DNA from 4 places in the Sphingobium naphthae genome. Region 1 is predicted to be linked to each of the others. Evidence: predicted binding sites of a transcription regulator. Region 1 holds the regulator's gene; each other region holds the start of a gene.

Region 1 (7,081 bases):
TTCCAGCTTCTTGATGTCGAAGCGGGAGGGCGAGCGGCCGACCCCTGCGATGTCGAACAACTCGATCGCGCGGTCGATCGGGATGATCTCCTCGTCGCCATGGCCCCAGCCCAGGCGCAGCAGATAGTTGAGCACCGCCTCCGGCAACATACCCATGTCGTCGCGATAGGCGTCGACGCCCAGCGCGCCATGGCGCTTCGACAATTTGGCGCCATCCGATCCGTGGATCAGCGGGATATGCGCGTAGACCGGCTCTTCCCAGCCCATCGCCTTGATGATGGCGAGCTGGCGGAAGGCGTTGTTGAGGTGATCATCACCGCGAATGACATGGGTGACGCCCATGTCATGATCGTCCACCACCACGGCCAGCATATAGGTGGGCGTGCCGTCCGACCGCAGCAGGATCATGTCGTCCAGTTCGGCATTCTGCACGACGACGCGGCCCTGCACCGCATCCTCGATCACCGTTTCGCCTTCGCGCGGCGCCTTGATGCGGATGACATAGGGCGTGCCCGCGGGCGCTTCGGCCGGATCGCGATCGCGCCAGCGACCGTCATAGCGCATCGGCTGCTTGGCCGCGCGCTGCTGCTCGCGCAGCTCCGCCAGTTCCTCCGGCGTCGCGAAACATTTATAGGCGTGGCCGGCGGCGAGCAGCTGGTTCGCGACCTCGGCATGGCGCGGCGTGCGCTCGAACTGGAAAACCGCCGGTTCATCACCGCCCAGGCCCAGCCATTCCAGCCCGTCGAAGATTGCGGCCACTGCTTCCTCGGTTGAGCGCGCGCGATCGGTATCCTCGACCCGCAGCAGGAACTTGCCGCCATGATGCCGCGCGAACAGCCAGTTGAACAGCGCGGTGCGCGCGCCGCCGATGTGCAGGAAGCCGGTGGGGGACGGGGCGAAACGGGTCACCACCTGCTTGTTCTTTCCCGTTGCGCTCGCCGTCATATTCTTTGACATTCGCCTTATCTGATCCATGAATCCGACGCCCCCTAGCATGGCTTTCGAGCCACGACAAACGCCCCATGACGGAAGCGTCAGGACGGCTGTCGGCCGGTGCTTTACGGCGATCGAGGCGTGGCTGGAGGCGGAGCGCGAACAGATCGCGCTGTGGGCGCCGGTGGGCATCGGCGCGGGCATAGCGGCGTGGTTCCTGCTGCTCGATCCAGCGCAGTGGCTGGGCTTTTGTTGCGGCGCACTGGGCCTCGCCTGCCTGGCGGCGATACTGCCGGGTCATGGCCGACTGCGCCACATGCTGATGATCGGGGCGCTGCTGGCGACGATGGGGTGCCTGCTCATCTGGGGCAAGGCGGAGATGCTGGGCAAGCCGCCGCTCGCGCGGGCCGTCTTCGTGCGAGTGACGGCGGAAGTGCGATCGGTCCGAGCGGTCCCGGCGCAGGACATGGTTCGCGCGATGCTGCGGCTGATCGATGCGCCGACCCTGCCGCGCACCATCCGCGTCAACATCGCGACCGACGATGTGCCGCCCGGCCTGGGGGAAGGCGCGATCATTCGCCTGCGCACGCGGCTGATGCCGCCAGCGCCGCCCGCTGTGCCGGGCGCCTATGATTTCGCGGCGCGCGCCTATTTCCAGGGCATCGGGGCCACGGGCAAGGCGTTGCGCCCGATCGAAGTGCAGCGCCCGTCGCAGGAAGCGCTGCCGCTTCGCGCCCGGCTGTTCGCGCATATCGTGGGGCGGGTCGATGGCCCCGCAGAAGGGATCGCGGCCGCGCTCGCGACCGGCGATCAGGGCGCGATCGCCGAACCTGATGCCGAGGCGATGCGCCGCAGCGGGCTTGCGCATCTGCTCTCGATCAGCGGACTGCATGTGACGGCGCTGATCGGCGCGACCATTTTCCTGCTGATGCGGCTGATGGCGCTCAGCCGCCGCGCTGCGCTCGACTGGCCGCTGATGCTGATCGCGGCGGCGGGCGGCGCACTGGTCGGGATCGGCTATACCTGGCTGACCGGCGCGGAAGTGCCGACCGTGCGGTCGTGCATCGCGGCTTTGCTGGTGCTTGGTGGTTTGGCGCTGGGGCGCGACGCGATCACCCTGCGGCTCGTGGCGAGCGGCGCGCTACTGGTGTTGATCCTCTGGCCCGAAGCATTGGTCGGCCCCAGTTTCCAGATGAGCTTCGCCGCCGTCACCGCGATCGTCGCGCTGGCCGAACATCCCCGCTTCCGCGCCTTTGCCGCAGCGCGGGACGAGGCATGGCCGCGCAAGATCGGGCGCGGACTGGTGGTGACTCTGGCGACCGGCTTCGTGGTGGAGCTGGTGCTGATGCCCATCGCGCTGTTCCATTTCCACAAGGCGGGAATGCTGGGCGCGTTCGCCAATCTGATCGCCATTCCGCTCACGACCTTCGTCGTCATGCCGCTGGAAGTGCTGGCGCTGCTGTTCGACCTGATCGGCCTTGGCGCGCCCTTCTGGTGGCTGACGGGGCAGGCGCTCGGCCTGCTGCTCTGGATCGCGCACGGGGTCGCGGCCAGCCCGATGGCGACGCTGCTGGCCCCGGCGATGCGGCCGGCGCTGTTCGGCTGCGTCATCCTGGGCCTCCTCTGGTGCCTATTGTGGCGGAGCCGCCTGCGCTGGCTGGGCCTGCCGCCGGTCGTGGGCGGCGTGGCGCTGGTCCTGCTCGCGCCGCCGCCCGATCTTCTGGTGACGGGCGATGGCCGGCATGTGGCGGTGCGGACCAGCGCCGGCATGGCGATCCTGCGCGATCGCGCGGGCGATTATGTGCGCGATACCCTGTCGGAGAGCGCGGGCTATGAAGGCGAACTAAGCGCTATCGCCGATCTTCCCGAAGCGCGCTGTTCGTCCGACCTGTGCGCGCTGCGCCTCAAGGATGGCGGGGGACGGACCTGGCGCCTGCTGCTGACGCGCAGCGACATGCTGATCGACCGCCCCGCCTTCCAGAGGGATTGCGCGGCCGCGGACATCGTCCTCAGCGACCGGCGCATGCCGCGCTGGTGTCGACCACGCTGGATCAGGATCGATCGATGGTTGCTGGCGCGCACCGGCGGCCTGGCCATCACCCTGAACAAAGGCGAAGTTCACACCGTCCATCGCCCTGGCGACGCGCACCCCTGGATTGCGCGTCCGCCGGTCCGAAAAAGAACGCGGCCGGCCCCTCAGTTGTAGCGGCGCAGCAGTCCTGCAAGCTTGCCCTGGATACGCACCTGGCGCGGATCATAGACCTGCGGTTCATAGGCCGGATTGGCGGGGTCGAGCCGCACCCGGCTGCCTTCGCGGCGGAAATATTTGAGCGTGGCTTCATTCTCGTCGATCAGGGCGACGACGATTTGCCCCTCGCGCGCGACGTCGGTGCGCTGGATCAGCGCGAAGTCGCCATCGAGGATGCCGGCCTCAACCATCGAATCGCCCGACACTTCCAGCGCATAATGATCGCCCGATCCCAGCAGCGCGGCGGGCACGGGCAGCATCGTCTGCCCCTCCATCGCCTCAATCGGCACGCCCGCGGCGATGCGGCCGTGCAGCGGGATTTCGATGACGTCATTGGCCGCGATCGGCAGGGTCGCAGGCATCTTCGGCTTGGGCGCGACGCTGGGCGCCGGCGCGCGGTGCATCGCGTCGGGCAGCTTCAGCACCTCCAGCGCGCGGGCGCGATTGGGCAGGCGACGAATGAAGCCGCGCTCCTCCAGTGCGTTGATCAGGCGATGAATGCCCGACTTGGAGCGCAGGTCGAGCGCATCCTTCATCTCCTCGAAAGAAGGCGACACGCCGCCTTCCTCCAGCCGGTTGTGAATGAAGCTCAGCAATTCCTGCTGCTTGGGCGTCAACATCACTGCGATCCTTCCGTGGAACGTATAAGGAACGCATAGGAAACACATGGAGATTAGTCAAGCGCCCAGCCGTTCGTCGCAGATTGCGGAACATGGGCCGGCACTGGCGGGTTGTCCGCCATGCCTTTCCATGGAAGGCAATAGGAGAGTGACAATGGCTAACCAGAACCAGCAGGACAATGACCAGCGCCGTGACCAGCAGGGCGGCGATCGCGACCAGCGGGACCGCCAGCAGCAGCAGGAAAACCGGCAGGACCAGATGGGCGACGAACGGCGCCAGGATCAGGCGCCGGGCAACCGTCAGCAGCGCTGATCATCCTTTGTATATCATGGAGAAGGGGCCGCAGGACGGCCCCTTTTTCATGTCAGCGGCAGGATGGTCACCCGATCCCCGGACGACGCGGGCGGAGACGCCGCTGGTCGCAGGATCAGGCAATCCGCCATCGCCATGGCGGCCGTCGCCGCGCTGTCCTGCGATGTGACCGAGACGACGCCATCGGCGCCGCGCCAGGCGCGCAGATAATCGTCGCGATCGCCCGTCGCCGGTAGGGGCGAGGCCAGGATCGCATCGGCCGTGGGCGGCAGAGGATTGGCGGCCCCGCCGAGATGGCGGACCAGCGGCGCCAGGAAGAGCGTGCCGGTGACGAAGGCGGACACAGGGTTGCCGGGCAGACCGAGAAACAGTGCTTCGCCCAGCGTTCCCGCCATCAGCGGCTTGCCCGGCCGCATCCTGACCTTCCAGAAATCGAGCGCGCCGCCCGCTTTGGCGAAGGCGGGCCGCACCAGATCATGGTCGCCGACCGACGCGCCGCCAGTCGACACGATGATGTCGGCCTGCGCCGCGCTTTCGAATGCGGCGACCATGGCGTCAAGATCATCGGGGATGATGCCCAGATCGGTCACGTCGCAGGGCAGGCCCGCCAGCATGGCGGCCAGCATCGGCGCGTTGGATGACGGCAGAAAACCGGAAGGCGTCGGCGCGCCGGGCGGCACCAGCTCGTTGCCGGTCGACAGCAGCGCAACGCGCGGACGGCGACCGACCGGCAGTTCCCCGCGGCCGCCCAGCACCGCCAGCGCGATTTGCGCCGGGCCGAGCCGGCTGCCCCGGCGCAGCAAAGGCGCGCCGGAGGCGAAGTCCGAGGCGTGGCGACGCACATGGCGGCCCGCCGGCAGGGGATCGGCGCTTGCCGTCAGCCGATCGCCATCGACGGCGGCATTTTCCTGGATGAGGATGCTGTCGGCGCCGGGCGGCACGGGCGCGCCGGTGAAGATGCGGCAGGCTTCGCCGGGCGCAACCGGCGCCAGGGTGGCGCTGCCCGCCGCGCTTTCGCCGACGATGCGCCAGGGGCCGGGATGTTCGGCGGCGCGTACCGCATAGCCGTCCATCGCCGACAGGTCGGTCCAGGGCTGGTCGCGCAGCGCCGCAACATCGTCGGCCAGCCAGCGGCCGACCGCCGCGCCGACTGCGACCGTTTCGGCGGGCAGGGGGCGCGCCAGGGCAAACAGGCGCGCCTGCGCCTGTGCGACCGGCAGCAGGCTCATGCCGGGCGCCGCCAGTCGCCCGACTTGCCGCCGGTCTTGGCGATCAGGCGGACGTCGCGGATGATCATCGCCTTGTCGAGCGCCTTGGCCATGTCATAGATGGTGAGCAGCGCGGCGGTGGCGGCGGTCAGCGCCTCCATTTCCACCCCGGTCTGCCCGGCGGTCCGCGCGGTCGCGGTGACGGCCACACCGTCGCCATCCAGATCGAAATCGACCGTCACGGCGCTGAGCGCGATCGGGTGGCAGAGGGGGATGATGTCGGCGGCCTTCTTGGCGGCCATGATGCCTGCAACCCGCGCGACGGCGAGCACGTCGCCTTTCTTGACGAGGCCATCGGCGATCGCCTGCGCCGCCTGCGCGCTCATGTCGATCCGGCCGGCGGCGATCGCTTCGCGTGCCGTCACGGCCTTGGCCGACACATCGACCATGCGCGCCGCGCCGTCGGCGTCGAGATGGGTGAGGCCGCTCATGCGCCGGTCAACAAAGCGCGGGTCGCGCTCTCGACATCGGCCTGCCGCATCAATGTCTCGCCCACCAGGAAGCAGCGCACGCCATGATCGGCCATCGCCGTCAGGTCCGCATGGTCGCGCAGCCCGCTTTCGGCGACGAAGGTGCAGCCTTCGGGCGCTCTGCCCACCAGTTCGTAGGTGCGCGCGAAGTCGACGCTGAAATCGCGCAGGTCGCGATTGTTGACGCCGATGAGACGCGAGCGCAACTGAAGCGCGCGCTCCAGTTCGGCCTCGTCATGCACTTCGATCAGGGCGTCCATGCCAAGCCCGAGCGCCGCATCCTCGATCTCGCGCATCTGTCCGTCGTCCAGCGCGGCGACGATGATCAGGATGGCGTCGGCCCCCAGGGCCCGGCTTTCCAGCACCTGCCACGGGTCGACCATGAAATCCTTGCGCAGCACCGGCAAGGCGCAGGCTGCGCGGGCCGCGACCAGATAATCGTCCCGGCCCTGGAAATAGGGCTCGTCGGTCAGGACCGACAGGCAGGCCGCGCCGCCGGCCGCATAGGCGGCGGCATGGGCCGGCGGGTCGAAATCGGCGCGGATCAGCCCCTTGGACGGGCTCGCCTTCTTGACCTCCGCGATGAGGCCGAAGCCCGATGCGGCCGCGGCATCAAGCGCGCGGCGGAACCCCCGTGGCGGCGTCTGCGCGGCGGCGCGGGCGTGGAGCGTCGCGACGCTGCTTGCCGCCTTGCGACGGGCGACATCCTCGCGCTTGACGTCGCAAATTTCGATCAGCTTGTTGGTCATGAATAGGCAATCCAGCAATTCAGAAGCACATTGGCAAGGCCGCGGTCGATGGTTTCGGCCGCTTCCTCGATGCCTTCGCGCAAATCAGCGGCCGCATCGGCCACGACCAGCGCGACCGCGGCGTTGAGCAGCACGGCGTCGCGATAGGCGCCCTGTTCGCCCTGCAGCAGGGCGCGGAGCGCGGCGGCATTGTGCGCCGCGTCGCCGCCCCGAATGGCGGACACGGGGCGGCTGGGCAGGTCGAGATCGCTTCCATGGAGGCGGTGCATGGCGACGAGCGCATTGCCCTTCACCTCCGCCATGTCATTGCCGCCGTCGAGCGACAATTCGTCCAGCCCTTCGTCGCCCGAGACGATCATCGCCCGGTCGACGCCCAGTTCGGCGAGCGCCTGGGCATAGATGGGGACGTAGGCGGGGCGCGCGATGCCGACCAGTTGCCGCCGCACATTGGCGGGATTGGCGAGCGGGCCCATCAGGTTG
Region 2 (7,081 bases), on a different replicon from region 1:
TCCTGGTGCGCAGCCAATGCCGGCGGTGCGGGGCGCTGATGCGTGTCGACCTGGACGACATGGTCGCGCGCCATGGCAGCAGCGGTTCGCTCATCGACGTACAGGAGCGCTGCCGCATGGTCGCCTGTGACGGTGCGGCCTTCTATCTGGCCTCGCCCGGCTATGGCGGTCCATGGCGAACATTGCTGGGCGATCCCGGCCTCGCCGAGGGCCTCGCCAATGGCGTCGCGCCGGTCACGGCCGAGACGCTGCTTGGGCCGACCGCCCGCTAGAGCAATCGCCTTTCCAGCAAGGGATCGTTACCCGGCAGGGCCGAGACCCGGCACGGGGCTCGGGGCGTCAGCCTAGAGCCCGGTCCGGCGCAGCCGGTGCCCCGACCTCCCTCAATCCAGCGGACCGAACAATCTGGTCAGGATCAGATCGAGCGTCGCGACCTTCTCGAATTGTCCCTTGGCGATCACCCGGTGCATCGGTCTTTCGTTCTTCTTGCCCTGCGCCGTTCCCTTGGCATGGCGTGCGACCGGAAAGCCGCGAATATCGGGCAACGGCACATCGGGCGCATTGCCGAACCAGAGATAGGACAGGAGATCGAGGTCGGGTGACACCACGATCCAGATGATGCAGCCGCTCGGCTTCTCCATGAGTTTGAGGTTTGCGGTCACGCGCGGCGCCCGCCCGCCCAAGGTCACCGTCTTGAACTGGATATGCCGGGTAATCGCCTTGTAGCTCATCACCAGATCATAGCCGCCGGCATCGAACTCCGAGCGCAGCACCTCGACTCCGGTAATCCCGCGCTGCCATAGACGCCGCAGCGCCTCGCCTACAAAGACATGCTCGACAATGCGCTCGCGCAGGGTCGAGTGCAGATAATGGGCGCTGGTCTGGCTCGGCAGGTCTTCCAATGGCAACGGATCTCGAAAGGCGGCGGGGGCGGCAGCCCCCGCCTGATTGTCAGGCGAAGGGATCATATTCGTTGAGCACGGCGACGTCGCCATCGAAGTCGTCGGCGGTGATGACGGCGAACTGCGTTCCGATTGCGATGACCATCGTGGCGGCCATCAGGGTCTTCGAGAGAGTGAGTGCGCTTTTGCGGGCGGTCCCAAGATCGGTGAACATATCGAGGCTCCTTGTGGTGCCGGCGGGTTCATCCCCGCTCGACTGGCGCCCGAAGCGTCGCTCCCGTGGCCGCGATCACCTTTTGGCGGCACGGCAAAAGGCCGTAGCGTGAGCGTACGGACCCTTTACGGGTTGATCGAATAGGTCCGCGGGAGCGACCAAGGATTGCGCCTCAAAGAGCGGGGTGATCCCGTCGGCCGGCATGAGACGTCCCGCCACCGACCCCGTCGCCCAGGATGCACGCCGCGCCGGTTGCCCCTTTGTTCGTGATGGTCAGGACGGCTAGAGCGGGGCCGATGACCCTTTCCTACCGACACGCCCTCGCAGCCCTGTTGTTCGTTTGCTCCCTGTCGAGCGCGGCAGCGCTCCCCGCCGCGACCGGCAAAATCCGCTCTGTGACCGACGGCGACACCTTTCGCCTGATGAGTGGCGAGCGGATTCGGATCGCCGATATCGATGCGCCCGAGAGCCGCGCCGGCCAGGCCAAATGCGCTGCCGAGCTCGCGCGCGGCAAGGCGGCGACCCGCCAGGCGAAAGCCCTGCTCGATGGCAAGACGATCCGCTTCGAGCGGATCGGGCGCAGCTATAATCGCACTGTCGCGCGCGTCACGCTCGACGGGCGCGATCTGGCCGCAAGGCTGATCAGCATCGGCGCAGCACGGCCCTGGCTGCGCCGCCAGCCCAAGCCCGACTGGTGCCGCGCGCGATAGGCGTCACGGCGCCTATGCTCAGGTCCAGAAAGAGGAAGAAATGGACCCGCCGGAACGGGGGAACCGGCGGGTCCGTATCAGGGGCCGCATGAGCGGGGGGAAACAAGCGGCCTCGTCTTTTAGAACCGATCGACGCGCGAGCGGTTCCTCGCCTCAGCGCGGGGCCAGGCGCGCCAGCGTCGCTGCATCGGCCTCGCCGCCAAACCAGCGATCGAGCGCGGCCGTGAACAGCCCCCCGCCCCCGGCTTCGACGAACAGGGTGAGGGACGAGCGCAGCTTCAGCGCATCGATGCCACCGAACACCGCCTCGGCACTGGTGCCGGTGAGGTCCTGCAGCGCCGCCACGCAATCGCGCAGCCGGGCACCCAGCACCGGGTGCGCAAGATAGGCGCGCGCCTCGTCGAGTGATGCGATCGCGTAGCGCCGCGCCATCTCGCTCGACCCGAGACCGGCGATCTGCGGAAAGATGAACCACATCCAGTGACTGCGCTTGGCGCCGCGGCGGATCTCGCCAAGGGCCGTGTTATAGATCTGCGCCTGTGCGGCGACGAATCGGTCAAGGTCGAAAGAGGCGGTCATGATGATGCCGTCATAGCCTGCGCGCAGGCGCGCGCCGCCCGGCCGCAAAATTTTTTCTCAAAGATGAAATGCCCGCTCCCCCGCAACTTGGGCCCTCCTGTCAACAAGTCGGAACGGACCCGGTGCTTGACTCTCGATCGCAGCAGTATGAACAAAAAGAGAACATATCAAACCCCGAGTCTTTTGAATGCCATGCGTGAAGCCACCGTCCTTGATCAGCTGCGAGCGCATATTGCGCAGATCGAGGGCAAAGGCGTATGCCACGCAACCACGCCGTTCGGGATCGAGGCGATCGACTCGCGCCTGCCGGGCGGCGGTATTGCCGGCGGCGCGCTCCATGAGGTCGCGGGCAGCCCAGACCTTGCCGACGATGCAAGCGCGACGGTGTTCCTGGCCGGCATTCTCGCGCGGATGGAGGGGCCGGTGCTGTGGTGCCTGCGATGGCGCGACCTGTTTGCCCCCGCGCTCCACCTCGCGGGACTGCATCCTGACCGGGTGATCTATGTCGAGGCGGGCAGCGACACTAATGTGCTGCTCGCGATGGAGGAATGCCTGCGCCATGCCGGGATCGGCGGCGTCGTGGGCGAGATCGGCAAATACAGCACCACCGCCTCCAAGCGGCTGCAGCTCGCAGCCGAAGCGTCGGGCGTGCCGGCTTTCATCTTCCGGCGCGCGTCGAAAGTCGCGCAAGCGGCCGAGGGCACGGCGGCGATCACGCGCTGGCGGGTGACCGCGAGCCCGAGCGAGGATCTCGGCATCCCGAGCCTTGGCCGTCCGCGATGGCAGCTGGCGCTGGAGCGCGTACGCGGCGGTAATCCGCACGCATGGATTGTGGAGGGCTGCGATGCGACGGGTCGTATCGGTCTACCTGCCGCACTGGTCGACCGACCGGCTGCGGCGGGCGACAGCCAAATCGCCGCCTGAAGGGCGTTGCAGCACCACGCCCGATGGACCGCTCGTCACCGCAATTCCTGACCATGGCCGCCGGATCGTCGCGGCGGTGGATGCTGCCGCACGCGCGCTCGGCGTTATGCCCGGCATGACCGTCACCAAGGCGCGGATGCTTGCGCCCGAACTGGAGGTCATCGACGCGCTGCCCGACGCTGACATGGACGGCCTGCGGCGCCTCGCCCTGTGGGCCGGGCAGCGCTATTCGCCGATCGTGGCGCCCGACGCCCCGGACGGGCTGTGGATCGACATCACCGGCTGCGCCTCGCTCTTCGGCAGCGAAACCGCCCTGCTCAAGGATCTGCATCGCCGCATCGCGGCCTTCGGCGTCGCGGTGCATATCGCGGTCGCCGACACGGCGGGCTGCGCGCACGCGGTCGCACGGCATGTCCGCGACGGCAGGCCCGTCGTCATCGAACCGGGGCAACATCGCAGGGCGATGGAGCTGCTCCCGATCCCGGCGCTGCGGCTCGAAGCCGAAATCGTCGAGGGGCTGCGCAAGCTTGGCTTCGAGCGGGTCGAACAACTGCTCGGCGCACCCCGCGCGCCGCTCGCCAAGCGGTTTGGCCGCAGCCTGCATCGCCGTCTCGACCAGGCCATCGGACAGGTCGCCGAACCCATAGAGCCGATCTTTCCGGAACAGATGCCGCGTGCGCGGCGCGGTTTCATGGAGCCGATCGCGACGCCCGAGGCTTTCGCCCAGGTGATCGGCGATCTCGTCGCCGACATTGTCGAACAGCTTGTCCGCGCAGGACGCGGAGGCAGGCGTCTCGATTGCTATTTCCACCGTGTCGATGGCCATTGTCAGGTCATCCGCATCGGGACGGCGACGCCGAGCCGGGATGCGGGGCATCTCGCCAAATTGCTCTGCGCGAAGATCGAAACGGTTGAACCGGGTCTTGGCATCGAGGCGATGACGCTGCTGGTCTCGCTGATGGAGGCGGCCGCGCCGCGACAGGGCGAAAGCCTCGAACAGCTGGGCCGGCGCGGGCCCGATCTGGCTGCGCTGGTCGATACGCTCGCCAACCGCTTCGGCTCCAGAAACCTGCACCGGATGGCGCCTTGCCCGAGCGGCATGCCCGAACGCTCCGCGACCGGCGCGCCGGCGTTGGGTGAGGCGCGCGGCATGGGATGGGACGATGATCTGCCCCGCCCGGCGCGTATGCTGGCCAAACCAGAACCGATCGAGGTGATCGCGCTGTTGCCCGACGATGCACCGCGCATGTTCATCTGGCGCGGCAAGCGATACCGGGTGACGCAGGGCGACGGTCCGGAGCGGCTGCATGGCGAATGGTGGCGCGATGGCGGCATCGAGGGGCGACAGCCGCTCAGCGTGCGCGATTATTATCAGGTCGAGACGGTGAGTGGCGGCCGCTATTGGCTGTTCCGCGCCGGCGACGGCGAGAGCGCCGCGACCGGCCCGATGCGCTGGTTCATCCACGGCGCCTTCGCATGAGCGCGGGCAAACCGGGCTATGTCGAACTGCAGGTGACGACGCATTTCAGTTTCCTGCGCGGGGCATCGAGCCCCGAGGATCTGTTCGCGACGGCAGCGGCGATGGAGATGCCCGCGCTTGGCGTCGTCGACCGCCATTCGGTCGCCGGGATCGTGCGCGCATGGGACGCGGAGCGGCAGACCGGCGTCCGCGCGATCGTCGGCTGCCGGCTCGATCTCACCGATGGCACCGCCCTCCTCGTCTATCCCACCGACAAGGCGGCCTATGGACGCCTGTGCCGACTGCTCAGCATCGGCAAGACGCGCGCGGGCAAGGGGGCCTGCCATCTCGACTGGTCGGATGTGGCCGACTGGAACGAGGGACTGCTGGCGATGCTCGTCCCCGACCGGGCCGATGCCACGACGCAGGCCGCGCTGGCGCGCACGAAGCGGCTGTTTGGCGAGCGCACCTATATGGCGCTGTCGGTCCGGCGGCGGCCAAAGGACGCAATCCGGCTGCGCGACCTGTCGCGGATCGCCGCCGCCGCAGGCGTGCCGACGATCGCGACCAACGACGTCCTCTATCATGTGCCCGAACGCCGCCAGCTGCAGGATGTCGTCACCTGCATCCGCGAGAAATGCACGATCGACACGCTGGGCCGCACGCGCGAGCGGTTCGCCGACCGTTATCTCAAGACCGGCGCGGAGATGACGCGGCTGTTCCGGCGCTATCTCAAGGATAGCAGCCCGGTCGCGCGCAGCGTGGAATTCGCTAGGCGCTGCGCATTCAGTCTCGACGAGCTCAAATATCAATATCCCGACGAGATCCAGGTGCCCGGCCGCACCCCGCAGGAAGAACTGGAACGGCTGACCTGGGAGAAGGCGCCGATGCGCTATCCGCAAGGCGTCGACAACAAGGTGCGCCGGCAGCTCGAACATGAGCTCCAGCTCATCGGGCAACTCGATTACGCCCCCTATTTCCTGACCGTCCATGCGATCGTGGCCGAGGCCCGGCGGCGCGAGATCCTGTGCCAGGGGCGCGGGTCAGCGGCGAACAGCGCGGTCTGTTATGTCCTCGGCATCACCTCGATCGATCCGGTGCGCTCGGAATTGCTGTTCGAACGCTTCGTGTCGGCCGAGCGGCGCGAGCCGCCCGATATCGACGTCGATTTCGAACATGAGCGGCGCGAGGAGGTGATCCAGTGGATCTACGAGACCTATGGCCGAACGCGATCGGCGCTCACCGCCGTCGTGACCCGCTTCCGGGCGCGCGGCGCGGTGCGCGAAGTCGGCAAGGCGCTCGGCCTGTCGGAGGATGTGACGGCGGGTCTGGCCGGGGCGATCTGGGGCTATAGCCGCGAGGGGGTGGAGGAGAAGCACGCGCAGGAGCTCAACCTCGATTTGAGCGACACCCGCCTCGCGCTGACGCTCGACCTCGCCCGCCAACTGATCGACACCCCGCGTCATCTGTCCCAGCATCCCGGTGGCTTCGTGCTGACCCGTGACCGGCTCGACGAACTGGTGCCGATCGAACCGGCGGCGATGGACGATCGCCAGGTGATAGAATGGGATAAAGACGATATCGATCTTCTCGGCTTCATGAAGGTCGATGTGCTTGCGCTCGGCATGTTGAGCTGCATGCGCCGCGCGTTCGAGTTTCTCGAGAACGACAAGGGGCTGCGGCACGACCTCGCGACCATCCCGGCCGAGGATCCCGCGACCTATGCGATGATCCGCAGGGCCGACACATTGGGCGTCTTCCAGATCGAGTCCCGCGCGCAGATGGCCTCGATCCCGCTGATGGCGCCCAAAACCTTCTACGATCTCGTCATCCAGGTCGCGATCGTGCGGCCCGGCCCGATCCAGGGCGACATGGTCCATCCCTATCGCCGCCGTCGCAACGGCGAGGAGGAGGTGACCTATCCGACCGAGGAATTGCGCCGCGTGCTGGAAAAGACGCTCGGCGTGCCGCTCTTTCAGGAACAGGCCATGCGCGTGGCGATCGAATGCGCGGGCTTTACGGCCAGCGAGGCGGACCTGCTGCGCCGTGCGATGGCGACGTTCAAATTGACAGGCGGCGTCAGCCATTTCCGCGACAAGCTCATCAGCGGCATGGTCAGCCGGGGCTATGATCAGGAGTTCGCCGAGAAAACTTTTAAGCAAATTGAAGGCTTCGGCTCCTATGGCTTTCCCGAAAGCCATGCCGCCAGCTTCGCGCTGATCGCCTATGCCTCGTCCTGGATGAAATGCCATCATCCCGACGCCTTCTGCGCGAGCCTCCTCAATGCGCAGCC
Region 3 (7,081 bases), 1.3 Mb from region 1:
CGGAGCAGCAGGCCCATCGCGCGCCGGTGGACTATGCATTTGCCGACCGCCCGGCGGGGGAATCGGTGCAGCATGGCCATCTGACGCTGGTGCCGCCGTCCCGCCCGGCGGATCCCGGCGCGCTGCTCAGGCGGCTGGCGCGGCTCGCGCCCGGGCGCGTGTGGCTGGGCGCGGCGCTGCGCCGCGACGGGCGCGACGCGCGGCGGCTGGCGCGGTTCCAGCGCCTGTCGGACCGGACCGGCGTGCCGTTGCTCGCCACCATGGACGCGCTCTACGCCAGCCCCGCCGAACGGCCGCTGCAGGATGTGCTGACCTGCATCCGCACGGGCACGACGATCACGGGCGCGGGCCGGCGGCTGGAGGCCAATGCCGAACGCCATCTCCATGATCCCGCCGAAATGGCGCGCCTCTTCCGCGCCTGCCCGGACGCGGTGGCGGAAACCACGCGCTTTCTGGGCCGCGTGCAGTTCAGCCTCGACCAGCTGCGCTACGAATATCCGCACGAACCCGTGCCCGAAGGCTGGACCGCGCAGCAATGGCTGGAGGAACTGACGCTGCGCGCCGCTCATGTGCGCTATGGCCCGCATATCCCGGCCAAGGTCCAGGCGCTGCTGGACGAGGAATTCGCGCTGATCGCCAAGCAGCGCTACGCTTATTATTTCCTCACCGTCCACGACATCGTCGCCTTCGCCCGGACGAAGGGCATTTTGTGCCAGGGGCGCGGATCGGCGGCCAATTCGATGGTCTGCTTCCTGCTCGGCGTCACCTCGGTCGACCCGCAGAAGCATGACCTGCTCTTTTCCCGCTTCGTGTCGGAAGAACGGAACGAACCGCCCGACATCGACGTCGATTTCGAACATGAGCGGCGCGAGGAGGTGATGCAATATATCTACCGGCGCTATGGCCGCCACCGCGCCGGCATCGCCGCCACCGTCATCCATTATCGCTCGCGCAGCGCGATCCGCGAAGTGGCCAAGGTGCTCGGCCTGTCCGACGATGTCGTCACGCGCCTCTCCAGCACCATCTGGGGCAGCTATTCGCGCGACATGAACGAACGGCGGATCAGCGAAGCGGGCTTCGACCTCGACAATCCGCAGATCGTCCGGCTGCGCCAGCTGGTCGGCCAGTTGCTGGAGGCGAATTTCCCGCGCCATCTCTCGCAGCATGTCGGCGGCTTCGTGCTGACGCAGAACCGGCTCGACGAAACGGTGCCGCTGCATCACGCCGCCATGGCCGACCGCAGCTTCATCGAATGGGACAAGGATGACATCGACGCGCTGGGCCTGATGAAGGTCGATGTGCTGGCGCTCGGCATGCTGACCTGCATCCGCAAGGCGTTCGACCTGATGCGCGCTCACGGGCTGGGCGATCATCAGCTGGAGGTGGACCTCGCCGCCGACGATCCCGCCGTCTACGACATGCTGTGCCGGGGCGACAGTATCGGCGTGTTCCAGGTGGAAAGCCGGGCGCAGATCAACATGCTGCCGCGCCTGCGCCCGCGCGAGCTTTACGACCTTACCGTCCAGGTCGCGATCGTGCGGCCCGGCCCGATCGAAGGGGACATGGTCCATCCCTATCTGCGCCGCCGCGCTGGCCTCGAAAAACCGGAATTTCCCTCGCCCGACCCGCCGCACAACCCTAATGAACTGCGCGATCTGCTGAAGCAGACCTATGGCGTGCCGCTGTTTCAGGAACAAGCGATGAAGCTGGCGATCGTCGCCGCCGAATTCACACCGTCGGAAGCCAACCAGTTGCGCCGGTCGATGGCGACCTTCCGCCAGGTCGGCGGCATGGACCGGTTCCGGGAAAAGATGATCGGCGGCATGGTGCGGCGCGGCTACAAGCGCGACTTCGCCGAACGCTGCTACAGCCAGATCGAAGGGTTTGGCAGCTATGGTTTTCCCGAAAGCCATGCGCTGTCCTTCGCGCGCCTGGTCTATGTCTCGGCCTGGATCAAATGCCACCAGCCCGCGGTTTTCGCCTGCGCCCTGCTCAATTCCCAGCCAATGGGCTTCTACGCGCCCGCGCAGCTGGTGCGCGACGCGCGCGATCATGGCGTCACCATCCATGGCGTGGACGTGAATATGAGCCTGTGGGACAATGGCCTTGAACCGCTGCTGCGGTCCCGCCGCGGCGACCGGGGCGAAGGGGCGGGGCGGGCTTTGGCGCTGCGCCTTGGCTTTCGCCAGATTGACGGGTTTCGCGAAAGCTGGGCGGCGCAACTGACAGAGGCGCGGGCGGCAGGCGGGCTGTTTACCAGCATGGAGGATCTGGCGCGCCGGGCGGGGCTGCCGGCGCGGGCGCTGCGCCTGCTCGCCGATGCCGACGCCTGCCGCTCGCTGGGGCAGGACCGGCGCGCCGCCTTGTGGGAAGCGCGGCGCACGCCCTCCGACGAACTGCCGCTGTTCGCGGCGGCGCGGCAAAGGCAGGGGGAAGCGCGCGAACTGGGCGAGGAGCCCGATGCGCGGCTGCCCGCCATGCCGCTCGCCGAGCAGGTGACGACCGACTATGCGATGACTCGCCTGTCGCTCAAGGGCCACCCGATGCAGTTTCTGCGGCCCGTCTTCGCGGGCGAGGGCGTGCTGAGCTGCGCGCAGGCGAGTGCGGCGAAGAATGGCGCCAGGGTCATGGTGGCAGGCGTGGTGCTGGTGCGGCAGCGACCGGGCAAGGGCAATGCGATCTTCATCACCATCGAGGATGAAACCGGCATCGCCAACATCCTGCTATGGGCGCGCCTGTTCGAAATGCAGCGCCGCCCGGTCATGGCCAGCCGGCTGATGCTGGTGGAAGGGGAAATCCAGCGCAGCAGGGAAGGCGTCGTCCATCTGATGGCGAGCCGCGTTCATGACCGCACCGCCGAATTCGACCGGCTGAGCGAGACGCTGCGCCCGCGCATCGCCTTGTCGCGCGCCGACGAATTTCTCCACCCCCAGCATCCGCGCACCGGCAGCCATCCGCGCGATGTCCGCATCCTCCCCAAGTCCCGGGATTTCCACTGAAAAGTCGCAGTCCAAACCCATGTGCAACAGCCGATCCATTTTCATTAGCTAGCTAGCTAATCAAATATACCCTATTTCGCACGTGTGTCGGCTTTGCTGTCGGACTTGCGGCCCTGCCCGCCTGCCGCTAGGTTCCTGTTTCGTTCCCAAGCAAGGATTTCTGATGGACCTTTCGGCCGCCCTTCTCCTCCTCGTCGCGCTGCTGATCGGGCTTGCCGTCGGCTGGTGGCTACGCACGCGCTCGGTCGCGCCTTTGATGGCGGAGAAGGCCGACCTGACCGCGAAGCTCGACACCGCTGCCGCTCAGCGCAACGGCGCCATCGCCGAGCTGGCAGTGGAAAAGGAGCGCGTCGCCCAGGCCGCCAGTCAGATCGCCCGGCTCGAAGCCGCGCAGGTCGCCGCCGACCAGCGCCTGGGCGAGGTGCAGGCCGCCGCCGCCCAGCGCCTCGAAGCGGTCCAGGCCGAACGCGAAGTCGCGCTGCGCGACCTCGCCGCGCTCCAGTCTGACATCCAGGCCCGTACTCGTGCCTTCGAACAGCAGATCGCTGCGCTTAAAGACGCCAAGGACCAGCTGTCCGCCCAGTTCAGCGAGATTGGCGGCCGCCTGCTCGAATCTGCCCAGACCCAGTTCCTTACCCGCGCCGATCAGCGCTTCGCCCAGGCCCATGAAAAGAGCGAGGCGCAGCTGCGGACCCTGCTCAATCCGGTCGAAACCACGCTCAAGCGCTATGAAGAGGGGCTGGCCCGGGTCGAGAAGGATCGGGTCGGCAGCTATGCCGAACTGCGCGAGGCGATCGCCATGGTCCATGCGGGGCAAGGACAGGTGCGCGAGGAAACGGCCAAGCTGGTTAATGCGCTGCGCGCCGCGCCCAAGACCAGGGGGCGCTGGGGCGAACAGCAGTTCAAGAACCTCATCGAAACCGCCGGCCTCTCACCCTTCGTCGACTTCCAGGAAGAAGTGTCGGTGACGGTGGAGGATGGCCGGCTGCGGCCGGACTTCATCATCCGCCTGCCGGGCGACCAGCAGCTGGTGGTCGACGTCAAATGCTCGCTCGAAGCTTATCTCAACGCCGTCGACCAGGTCGATGGCGCGTTGCGCGAACGCTATCTCGCCGACCATGCCCGCGCCGTGCGCACCCATGCCGACGCGCTCGGCCGCAAGGCCTATTGGGAGCAGTTCGCCAAGGCGCCCGACTTCGTCATCATGTATGTCCCCGGCGACAATTTCGTCACCGCCGCGCTGGAAGCGGATATGGAGCTGTGGGAGCGCGCCGCGCGCAACCGCGTCATCATCTGCGGCCCGGCCACCTTCCTGCCGCTCGCCCGTACGCTGGCGGGCCATTGGCGCCAGGCCAAGATGCAGGAACAGGCGCAGCAGGTGGGCCAGCTCGGCAAGGAGCTGTATGAACGGCTGGCGGTCGCCGCGACGCACCTCAAGCGGCTCGGCACTGGCCTCAACAGCGCCGTGTCCAATTACAACAGCTTCATCGGCAGCTTCGAAACCCGTGTCCTCTCCACCGGTCGCAAGTTCCGCGATCTGGACATCGAAACGGGCGGCAAGGAGATCGAGCCGGTCGAGCCGCTCGACGTCCTGGCGCGCGACGTTCAGGCCGACGAAGCCCGCGCCCTGCCGGCGGCGGAATAAGGCTCGGCCGCGCCTTCATCTGGGGGGGGGGGCGCCAGCCCCGCCGCATGCATGGCTGATCAGAAGATGCCGAGGAACTTCTTGTCCTGGCTCTTCTTCTCCGCCTTGCTGCCCTTGCCTTCCTCATCCTTGGCGGTGGTGCCGCGGCCGACATCGTCGCGCGGTTTGCCGCCCTTGGTGCGCTGCGCCTGCGCGTTGGCGCCGGCGAGCACCGGGCCACAGGCCGCGCCCTTGGCGTCGCCCACGTCGACAAAGGCCAGCACTGCCGCCAGTGGCGTCGCAGCAATGCCCAGCGCAGCTGCCGCGCCGCCCCGCGCGATCAGTTCGGGGCTGATGACGTTGATGCCGGGCTTGGCGAAATAGCCGGTGATGCCGACCGGGGACTGGCCGGAAAACAGACTGATTTTCTTGCCGTCGGCGCGGAAGGCCAGGTCCAGGCTCTCGTTGCGGAAGGAAAAGCCGCCGCGTCCGGTCATGACATTCTTCTTCGTGTCTATGAGGATCGGGTCCGCCGCCGCCACGCCGTTGCGCACGGTGAAGGCGATGAGACCGCAGTTGATCTGCACCGGCTCCTTCAGCTTGTCCTCGAACATCTTGGTGATGAAGGTGCCGATGTCGATCTCCGACAATTGCACATTACGCGCCCACATGGTGCCAGCGGGCAGTACGACCGCGATCCGGCCGTTGGAGGTGGACAGCGATTCATGCAGCGTTTCGCCCAGGCCCGTCATCTGCACCCGCGCCTTGATGGTGCCGCTCGTGCCCGATTCCTCCACGCCCCAGCGGGCCAGCAGCTTGCCCATGGGCGTGGGCGCGAGGCGAATGTCGTAGCGCGTGCGCACCGGCTGGTTGCGGGCGTTGATCTCTATGTCGGACGCGACATGCCCGCCCGACATGTCGAAGGTGAGCGGCGACAGCGTCAGCAGGCTATGGTCCAGCTTCACCGTCACCGCGGCGTTGGAAATGGGGACGTTGGGAGCGCGGATCGCCTTGACGCTGTAGCGCACATTGGCGTCGAAATTGCGGATCGCCTCGATCCGCAGCGGCGCGTCGGGCAGGATGCGGGGCGTGCCGCCCACCTGCCGCACCGCGCCATCGCCGCCCTGGGCGTCGAGCCGCTGCGGATCATAGCCGATGAACGGCCCCACATCGATGATGTCCAGGCTCTGCGTGGCGAGGTCCGCCTTGAGCAGCAGGCGATCGTCGGGCAGCGACACGGTCATGCGCCCGGCCAGGTCGCTGTCGCCAAAGCGTCCCTTCAAATGGGTGAAGCGCCATTCTTTCCCCGCCTTGGTCAGGGCGGAGGTAAAGCGATAGCGCCGGGTATCGGGAATGGCGACGCCCAGAAAATCGAATAACAGGCTGAGATTGGGGCCGGTTGTGACCAGCCGCAGGTCGCTGCCTTCGAATTCGGTGGCGCCGGGCAGGGTGCCGGTCACCTCCAGCACGGTCGCGCCTGATGTCGCTCGCGCCGCCAGCCGGTTGGCGCCGCCCGTCACCGTTTCATTGGGGGACAGCAGCCCGCCCTTCAGCGCAAAGGGATGGCCGCGCATCATGCCCTCGCCGGTGAAGCGCAGGTCGCTGGCGAAGCGGGTATCCTGCGCGCGCACGGTGTCGAACGCGATGTCGGTCGACAATTGCATGCGCGGATCGCGATAGCGCATCGTCGTCCCCGCCAGCAGCGCGCGGCGCACCAGCGGCAGGTCGAGCGGCTCGCCCTTGGCGTCGGGATCGCCGAAGGTCCAGCTGTTGCTCTTGCCATCGCGCGACCATTCCAGGTCCGCCGCCGCGTTGCGCAGCTCCAGCCACTTGATCCGGTAGCGGTCCCCGAAGATCAGGCTGAGCGGCGACAGGCGCATGTCGATCAGGTCGGCGCGGAACACGTCGGGCAGGCTGGCCCACGGCGTGTTGGCGACGCTCATGTCCTGCGCCAGGAACTTGATGGTGACCGGTGCGAAATAGAGCTGAAAGTCGCCGCCCACCCGCACCTGCCGTTCGATCCTGTTGCTGGCGATCGACTCGAACGGACCCTTCAGGAACCGGCCCTTGGTGATGAAGAGGACCAGCCAGATCGCGAACAGAATGCCAATGACCCACAGGATGATCCGCGCCGGCAGCGGCAGCCGCCGCCAGCGTGCGCGGGCGTTGCGGGCATGCGCGCGCCAGCGCGCGGACGCGGTGGGGGTGGGGGAGGGTTCGACATCGGCCATGGTGGCATCAACAACGCCGCGTGGCGGCTTTTGGCTCCGAATCGCTTGCTTTGCCCCGCGCATGCGACTATGGCGCGCCCTTCGCGATATTTCGGAAGGACCGCCCGGCTAACGAGGGCTGCCGTGGCTGTCCGTAATCGTCGCGCTGAACAAGGAGACGAAAATGCCCAAGATGAAGACCAAGAGCGGTGTGAAGAAGCGCTTCAAGTTCACCGCCACCGGCAAGG
Region 4 (7,081 bases), 1.4 Mb from region 1:
TGCCACGACGGTCGAGGAACGCGCCTTGCGCTGCGCGCGGCGTAGGGAGGGCGGAGCCCGACCGGAGGCGCGCGCAGCGCAAAGCATCTTAATCCCGGCGTGCGGCGGGGGATCAGTTTCGGTTCTTGAAGCGCCAGCTGTCATTGCCGGTCTCGATGATGTCGCAATGGTGGGTGACGCGATCGAGGAGAGCGGTGGTCATCTTGGGGTCGCCGAACACCGTCGGCCATTCCCCGAACGCCAGGTTGGTCGTGATGATGACGCTGGTTTGCTCGTAAAGTTTGCTGACCAGATGGAACAGCAACTGCCCGCCTGAACGGGCGAAGGGAAGATAGCCAAGCTCATCGAGCACGACGAGGTCGAGGCGAGAGAGCTGGGCGGCAAGCGCGCCGCTTTTTCCGATCCGGGCTTCCTCTTCGAGGCGGGTCACCAGATCCACGGTGTTGAAGTAACGCCCCCGCGCTCCAGCGCGGACGACATTGGCGGTGATGGCGATGGCCAGATGGGTTTTGCCGGTGCCGGTGCCACCGACCAGGACGACATTGCGCCGTGCGGGCAGGAACGCCCCGCCGTGCAGCGAACGGACCAGCCCCTCGTTGATCGGCGTCCCCTCGAAGTGGAAGGCATCAATGTCCTTCACCACCGGTAGCTTGGCGGCCGCCATCCGGTATCGGATCGAGGCGGCGTGGCGGTGCGTTGCCTCCGCACGCAGCAGATCGGTCAGTATCTCCATCGTCGTGCGCTGGCGCTGAAGCCCTGTGGTGACGGCCTCATCGAACGCGCCGGCCATCCCCTTGAGTCCGAGCCCGCGCATCGCGTCGATCATGTCATGCCGCTGCATGGAAGTTCCTCAGTTGGTCGTAACGGGAACAGTCGGCGATCGGCGGATGCCGCAGGGCATTGTCCTCCGACGTGACGATCGTCAGCGGTCGCGGCGGTTCGCGGCGCCGTGCCAGGATATTGAGGATCAAGTCGTCGCTCGCCGTGCCGGTTGCCAGTGCCTCCCGCACGGCGGCTTCGACGAGTTCCAGGCCATCGGTCAGCACGGCCGCCAGCACGCGCACGAACCGCCGATCGGCATCATCGCCGTTGCCCAGCTTGCGTCGCAACCGGGCGAGCGCCGGCGGCAGTTCCCAGTCCTGGAAGGGTGCGCCGTTGCGTAAAGCGCCGGGCTTGCGGGCCAGCACCGGCAGATAGTGCCAGGGATCATAGATGGTGCGGTTCCGCCCGAAGAAGCGGGGATGCTCAGCGACGACCTCATCGCCGCATCGCACGACAATGCGGTCGGCATAGGCCCGAACCTGCACCGTGCGCCGCGCCACCGTCGAGAGGACCGAGTAACGGTTGCGATCGTAGCTGATCAGGCAGGTGCCCGACACGCCGTGCTCGCTCTCGTTGAAGCCGTCGAACGGCCCCAGCATCGACTGTAATGCAGGACGTTCCATCTCCAGCATCTGCGCCACGGTCTGGTCGCCCTGCTCAGGATGGGCCTGCCGTTCGGCCCAGCGTCGGCACTCAGCTTCCAGCCAGCCATTGAGCTCCTCGAGGCTGGCGAACCGCAGACGGGGCTGGAAGAAGCGTCCCCGGATCGTCTGCACCTGGTTCTCGACCTGACCCTTCTCCCATCCCGCCGCCGGCGAGCAGGCCGTGGGCTCGACCATATAATGGTCGGCCATGATCAGGAACCGCCGGTTGAACACCCGGTCCTTGCCGGTGAACACGCTCGTCACCGCCGTCTTCATATTATCGTAGATGCCGCGCCGGGGCACGCCGCCGAAGAAGGCAAAGCCGCGCGCATGCGCGTCGAACAGCATCTCCTGGGTCTCGCGTGGATAGGCCCGGACATACACAGCCCGCGATGCGCACAGCCTCATGTGCGCGACCTTTACCCGCATCGGCTTGCCGGCGATCTCGACATCCTCGTGGCTCCAATCGAACTGGTAGGCCTCGCCGGGCTGGAACAGCATCGGAATGAAGGCCGTCGTCCCGTCGCCGACATCCCTGCGCCGCTCGATCTTCCACCGCGCCGCATAGCGGCGCACGGCATCGTAAGAGCCCTCGAAACCCTCACGCACCAGAAGGTCGTGGATACGGGTCATCCGAAGCCGGTCACGTCGGCCCCGTACCTCGTTCTCTTCCAGCAGCACATCCAGCCGATCCTGAAACGGACCGATCCGCGGCAGCGGCTGAACCTTGCGTCGATAATCAAATGCGCCTTCCGGCGCCCGGATCGCCTTGCGGATTACCTTCCGCGACACATGCAGATCACGCGCGATCGCCTTGATCGCCTTCCCGCCGGCATACTCACGCCGGATACGAACCACTGTCTCCAAAACCAACATCCCGATCTCGCCGCATGAACTTCCACGCGGCTGTGTAAGCTATCGAAATGAGGGGTCCCTTTTAGACGCCGATCACCCCGCTAACGGGGTCCTTTTTGCACGCCGATCCACACTGTCGGCTTCCAACAACGCAACGGATTGAAGTGAAACACCGGCAAAATTGTCACCTTGACGAATCTCGGTCGCGCAAGGAACATAAAGGGAACATTTGAGTCGATGTTCCCATGTCCGTCCCTTCGTCCCTTCCCGCTTCATCGGCGGCCGATCCGATTGCAAAGCTGCGTGAAGCGGTCGTGCAGACGCGTGGCCCGTCTACTCCAAGCCTGCCCTTCGGCATTGGGCTTATGGACGAGAGGCTGGCCAGCGGTGGCGTCGACGGCGCTGGTCTCCATGAGTTCGCCGCCGCCTCATCCAGTCTCAATGACGATGCCGCCGTTACGCTCTTTCTCGCTGGCATAGCGGCGCGGTTCGCGGCAGATGCTCGCCAGACCGTCTGCTGGGCGATGACAGCCTTCGATCTCTATGCGCCCGGGCTGGAGCAGGTCGGTCTTGGACCGGACAAGCTGCTCTATGCGCAGGGCCGCAAGGATGTGGATGTCCTTGCCATTGCCGAGGATGCGCTGCGCGATGGTTCACTTGCCTGCGTGATCGCGGAAGTGAAGTCCGCTGACATGACGGCGACCCGGCGGTTGCAGCTTGCGGCCTCGGACGGACAGACGCCCATGCTGCTCTATCGCCGCCACCGCACGCGCGATCGCTGCCCCCTGTCCTCCCCCTCCTCCGCCATGACACGCTGGCGCATCGGCTGCGCACCATCGGAGCGTCTGCCCTGGCCGGGCGTTGGCCGGGCCCATTGGCAGGTCGAGCTTGTGCGACAGCGCAATGGCGATCCCTTTTCCCTCGAACTGGAGGCGTGCGATGCCAAGGGTCGCCTCGCTCTTCCTGCCACATCTGGCGATCGAGCGGCTGCGCCGCGTCGAGCGGATGCGCGGGACAGCGCCATCAGCCGCGCCGCCTGACACGGTGTCGCAACCGCGCTTCGCGGACCCCGTTGACGACAACCCGGGAGCCTGCTCCGTGCCACGCGGCGGTGGATGGCGGCCGGGTGCGCGTTGGGCGCGGGATGGAGCTACAAGCGGACGTCCGTCCCAGGCGGCGATCGACGCGCTGCCCGCGCATCAGCGGCCCACCATGCGCGAAATGGGGCGGCGCAGCGAGCATGCCGAACATCCCTTCAAGGCCATGCCGTCCGACGAGGTGGGTGGCACGGCGTCGGCGCCGTCAGTCAGCTGGGCAACCCTCTGGGGGAAGCCAACCGTGCTGGTTCTGCGTACAGGGCAGCGCGACGTGATAACGGCCGCCTGCCCGGTGGCGCTCGACCTTGGCCTGCGACCGGGAATGGTCGCAGCGCATGCCCGCGCGCTGGTCTCCGATCTTGAGGTGAGGGACGCAGAGCCGGAGGCGGATCGCGCCCTGCTCGACCGGCTGGCACTCCACGCCGTTCGGCACTGGACGCCGACGGCAAGCATCTCGGGCGAGGACGGTCTGTGGCTCGACCTTACCGGCACGACCCACCTGTTCGGTGGGGAGGAGCGTTTCTGCCGTCGGTTGCTCGCCTTTCTCAAGCGCCTTGGCTTTACCGCTCGCATCGCCATTGCAGGGACGCCCGGCGCCGCGCATGCGCTGGCGCGCTTTGGCCGCGAGGATAGAACGCTGCTTGATGCTGGGCAGGAGGCGCAGGCGCTCGCCGATCTGCCACTTGCAGTGCTCCGCCTCGAACCAGACGCACTGGCCGCAGCGGCCCGGTTCGGCCTCGAACGCATAGCCGATCTCTACCCCATGCCGCGTGGTCCGCTGGCCCGGCGCCTCGGCCTCAGGACTGTCGAGCGTCTGGATCAGGCGCGTGGTCTTGTGGCTGAGCCGATCATCCCGGTCGTGCCAACAGAGGCTCCGGTCGTGACACGACACCTTCTCGAGCCGATCGGCACACCTGAAAGCATCACGCAGGTCATTTCCGACCTTGTCGATGATCTGGTGGCCGAGCTTCTCCAGCGTGGAGTCGGCGCGCGCATGGTCCTGCTTACAGCGGTGCGGGTGGATGGCGAGCCGCAGCGACTTGGTATCGGCGCTTCGCGTGCTACGCGCGACGCCAGGCACCTCAAGCGCATGTTCGGCCTCAGGCTTGCGCAACTGGAACCAGGCCTCGGCATCGAGACGATGCATCTGGCCGTGCCACATCATGAGCCCCTCGGCGCTGAGGCGGTGGGTGCGCTGCTGGAATCGTCCCGCAAAGGCCGCGATCTCGCACCACTAGTCGACCAGCTGAGCGCGCGTGCCGGAGAAGCGGCGCTGTTCCGATTGTCCTCTCATGAGAGCGATGTCCCGGAGCGCGCGGTCCGCCGCATCCCGGCACTGGAAACACCCCAGGCCTCGCCATGCTGGAAGCGCCCGGTTCGGCTGCTACGCCGTCCCGAGCTCTTGTCCAACGTGGTGGCGCTGATGCCCGACCACCCGCCGCGACGCTTCACCTGGCGACGGCAGGATTATCGCGTGGTGGCCGGAGACGGCCCCGAGCGCATTCATGGCGAGTGGTGGCGCACAGACCGCGAGCAATGGGCGGTGCGCGACTATTACAGGGTCGAAGCGGAGGGTGGTCAGCGCTTCTGGCTGTTCCGGCGCGGCGACGGCGTCGATGCTGAAACCGGGGACTTGAGCTGGCACATGCACGGGCTGTTCGGATGAGCGCCGGCATCATCCCCGCGACCACCTATGTCGAGCTGCAGGTCACCAGCCATTTCTCCTTCCTTCGCGGTGCGTCCTCGCCTGAAGAGCTGTTCTCGGCGGCGGCACTCCTAGGGCACAGGGCCATGGGCTTGGCCGATCGCAGTTCGGTTGCTGGCGTCGTGCGCGGCTGGGCGGGTCAGAAGGCGACGGGCGTGCGGATGATCCCGGGCAGCCGGGTCGATCTTACCGATGGACGCGCGCTACTGCTCTATCCCAGAACCCGAGCCACCTGGTCGCGGCTAACGCGGCTGCTCTCGATCGGCAAGGCGGGCGGCGGTAAGGGCTGCTGCATCCTCGATTGGGCCGACGTTGCTGCTCATGCCGAAGACATGGTCGCGATCCTCATCCCCGACATGCCGGACACGGTGACCGCGGATCATTTGCGCGACCTGCGCGCCGTCTTTAGCGAGCGCGGCTTTTGCGCCATGTCGCTGCGTCGGCGCCCGGATGACGCCGATCGGCTGCATCGGCTTGATGCGCTGGCTCGCGCGCAGGGCGTTCGCTGCGTCGCCACGGGAGATGTCCTCTATCACAGCAGCGAGCGACGCCCGTTGCAGGATGTCATGAGCGCCATCCGCGAGCGATGCACCATCGATGAGCTGGGCTTCCGGCGCGAACGCTTCATGGATCGAAACCTCAAATCCCCTACCGAGATGGAGCGGCGCTTCGCCGCCTTCCCAGACGCCATCCAGGCGAGCGCCGACATCGCCGCGCAATGCACATTCGACCTTGGAGAAATCCAGTATCAATATCCCTATGAGCAGGTGATGCAGGGCCGCACCGCCCACGAGGCGCTGGCGGCATTGACGGAGCAGGCCGCAGCCGTTCACTTTCCCGATGGCGTGCCGCAGCGCTACCGTCAGCAGATCGATCATGATCTCAGGCTCATCGCCGAGCTTGATTATGCGCCCTATTTTCTCACGGTCCATTCGATCGTCGCGGAGAGCAAACGGCGCGGCATCCTGTGCCAGGGGCGTGGTTCGGCGGCCAATAGCTGCGTCTGCTTCCTCCTCGGGGTCACGTCGATCGATCCGATCCAGCATGAACTACTGTTCGAGCGGTTCGTCTCGGGCGAGCGGCGTGAGCCGCCCGATATCGACGTCGATTTCGAGCATGAGCGGCGCGAGGAGATCATCCAGTGGATCTATGACAGCTATGGCCGGGATCGCTCGGCGCTGACGGCGGTGGTGACCCGCTACCGCACCCGCGGTGCCGTCGCCGAGGTCGGGAAGGCACTCGGCCTGCCGCGTGATCTCACCAAGATGCTGACCGGCCTGGTCTGGGGCTGGTCGATGGACGGCATTCCGCAGGAGCAGATCGAGAGCCTCAACCTCAATGCCGAGGATCATCGGCTAAAACTCACCCTCGATCTTGCCCGCCAGCTCATCGGCACGCCCCGCCACCTCTCCCAGCATCCCGGCGGCTTTGTCCTGACGCAGGACCGGCTCGACGATCTCGTGCCGATCGAGCCCGCGCGCATGGAAGACCGGCAGATCATCGAGTGGGACAAGGACGACATCGACGCCCTGAAGTTCATGAAGGTCGATGTGCTGGGTCTTGGCATGCTCGGCTGCATGAACCGCGCCTTCACCCTGCTCGAACAGGAGAAGGGCGTCACAAAGACCATGGCTGACCTGCAGGACGATGATCCGCAAGTCTTCGGCATGATCCAGAAGGCCGATACGCTCGGCACATTCCAGATCGAAAGCCGGGCGCAGATGTCGATGCTGCCGCGCATGAAGCCGCGCGCCTTCTATGATCTCGTCATCCAGGTTGCGATTGTTCGCCCCGGCCCGATCCAGGGCGACATGGTCCATCCCTATCTCCGCCGCCGTGAGGGCAAGGAGAAGCCCGAATATCCCAAGCCGCAGCTTCGCGCGGTGCTTGAAAAGACGCTGGGCGTTCCGCTCTTCCAGGAGCAGGCGATGAAGGTCGCGATCGTGGGCGCGGGGTTC

The links. Region 1 encodes LexA, which represses DNA repair genes until DNA is damaged. Its sites were predicted from a motif close to GTTCCNCNCTTGTTCT; they were not measured.
Region 2: a site for LexA is predicted at 2,554-2,569, ahead of ACGGKE_RS17855 (ImuA family protein). Genes of this name have one in related genera too.
Region 3: a site for LexA is predicted at 3,131-3,146, ahead of rmuC (DNA recombination protein RmuC). Genes of this name have one in related genera too.
Region 4: a site for LexA is predicted at 2,533-2,548, ahead of ACGGKE_RS10410 (ImuA family protein). Genes of this name have one in related genera too.

What each region holds. Positions count from the first base shown of each region.
Region 1 is NZ_CP171454.1:652,585-659,665, forward strand. It holds gene gltX (glutamate--tRNA ligase) at 1-945, opposite strand, end outside; gene ACGGKE_RS03270 (ComEC/Rec2 family competence protein) at 995-3,139, shown strand; gene lexA (transcriptional repressor LexA) at 3,130-3,801, opposite strand; gene ACGGKE_RS03280 (hypothetical protein) at 3,956-4,114, shown strand; gene glp (gephyrin-like molybdotransferase Glp) at 4,162-5,343, opposite strand; gene moaC (cyclic pyranopterin monophosphate synthase MoaC) at 5,340-5,813, opposite strand; gene trpC (indole-3-glycerol phosphate synthase TrpC) at 5,810-6,601, opposite strand; gene trpD (anthranilate phosphoribosyltransferase) at 6,598-7,081, opposite strand, start outside.
Region 2 is NZ_CP171456.1:121,556-128,636, forward strand. It holds gene ACGGKE_RS17830 (hypothetical protein) at 1-272, shown strand, start outside; gene ACGGKE_RS17835 (hypothetical protein) at 384-968, opposite strand; gene ACGGKE_RS17840 (hypothetical protein) at 952-1,116, opposite strand; gene ACGGKE_RS17845 (thermonuclease family protein) at 1,413-1,826, shown strand; gene ACGGKE_RS17850 (DUF1810 domain-containing protein) at 1,980-2,405, opposite strand; gene ACGGKE_RS17855 (ImuA family protein) at 2,598-3,329, shown strand; gene ACGGKE_RS17860 (DUF6504 family protein) at 3,250-4,809, shown strand; gene ACGGKE_RS17865 (error-prone DNA polymerase) at 4,806-7,081, shown strand, end outside.
Region 3 is NZ_CP171454.1:2,396,177-2,403,257, forward strand. It holds gene ACGGKE_RS11900 (error-prone DNA polymerase) at 1-2,999, shown strand, start outside; gene rmuC (DNA recombination protein RmuC) at 3,163-4,644, shown strand; gene ACGGKE_RS11910 (AsmA family protein) at 4,704-6,854, opposite strand; gene rpmI (50S ribosomal protein L35) at 7,018-7,081, shown strand, end outside.
Region 4 is NZ_CP171454.1:2,094,276-2,101,356, reverse strand. It holds gene istB (IS21-like element helper ATPase IstB) at 113-841, opposite strand; gene istA (IS21 family transposase) at 828-2,342, opposite strand; gene ACGGKE_RS10410 (ImuA family protein) at 2,567-3,361, shown strand; gene ACGGKE_RS10405 (Y-family DNA polymerase) at 3,534-5,084, shown strand; gene ACGGKE_RS10400 (error-prone DNA polymerase) at 5,081-7,081, shown strand, end outside.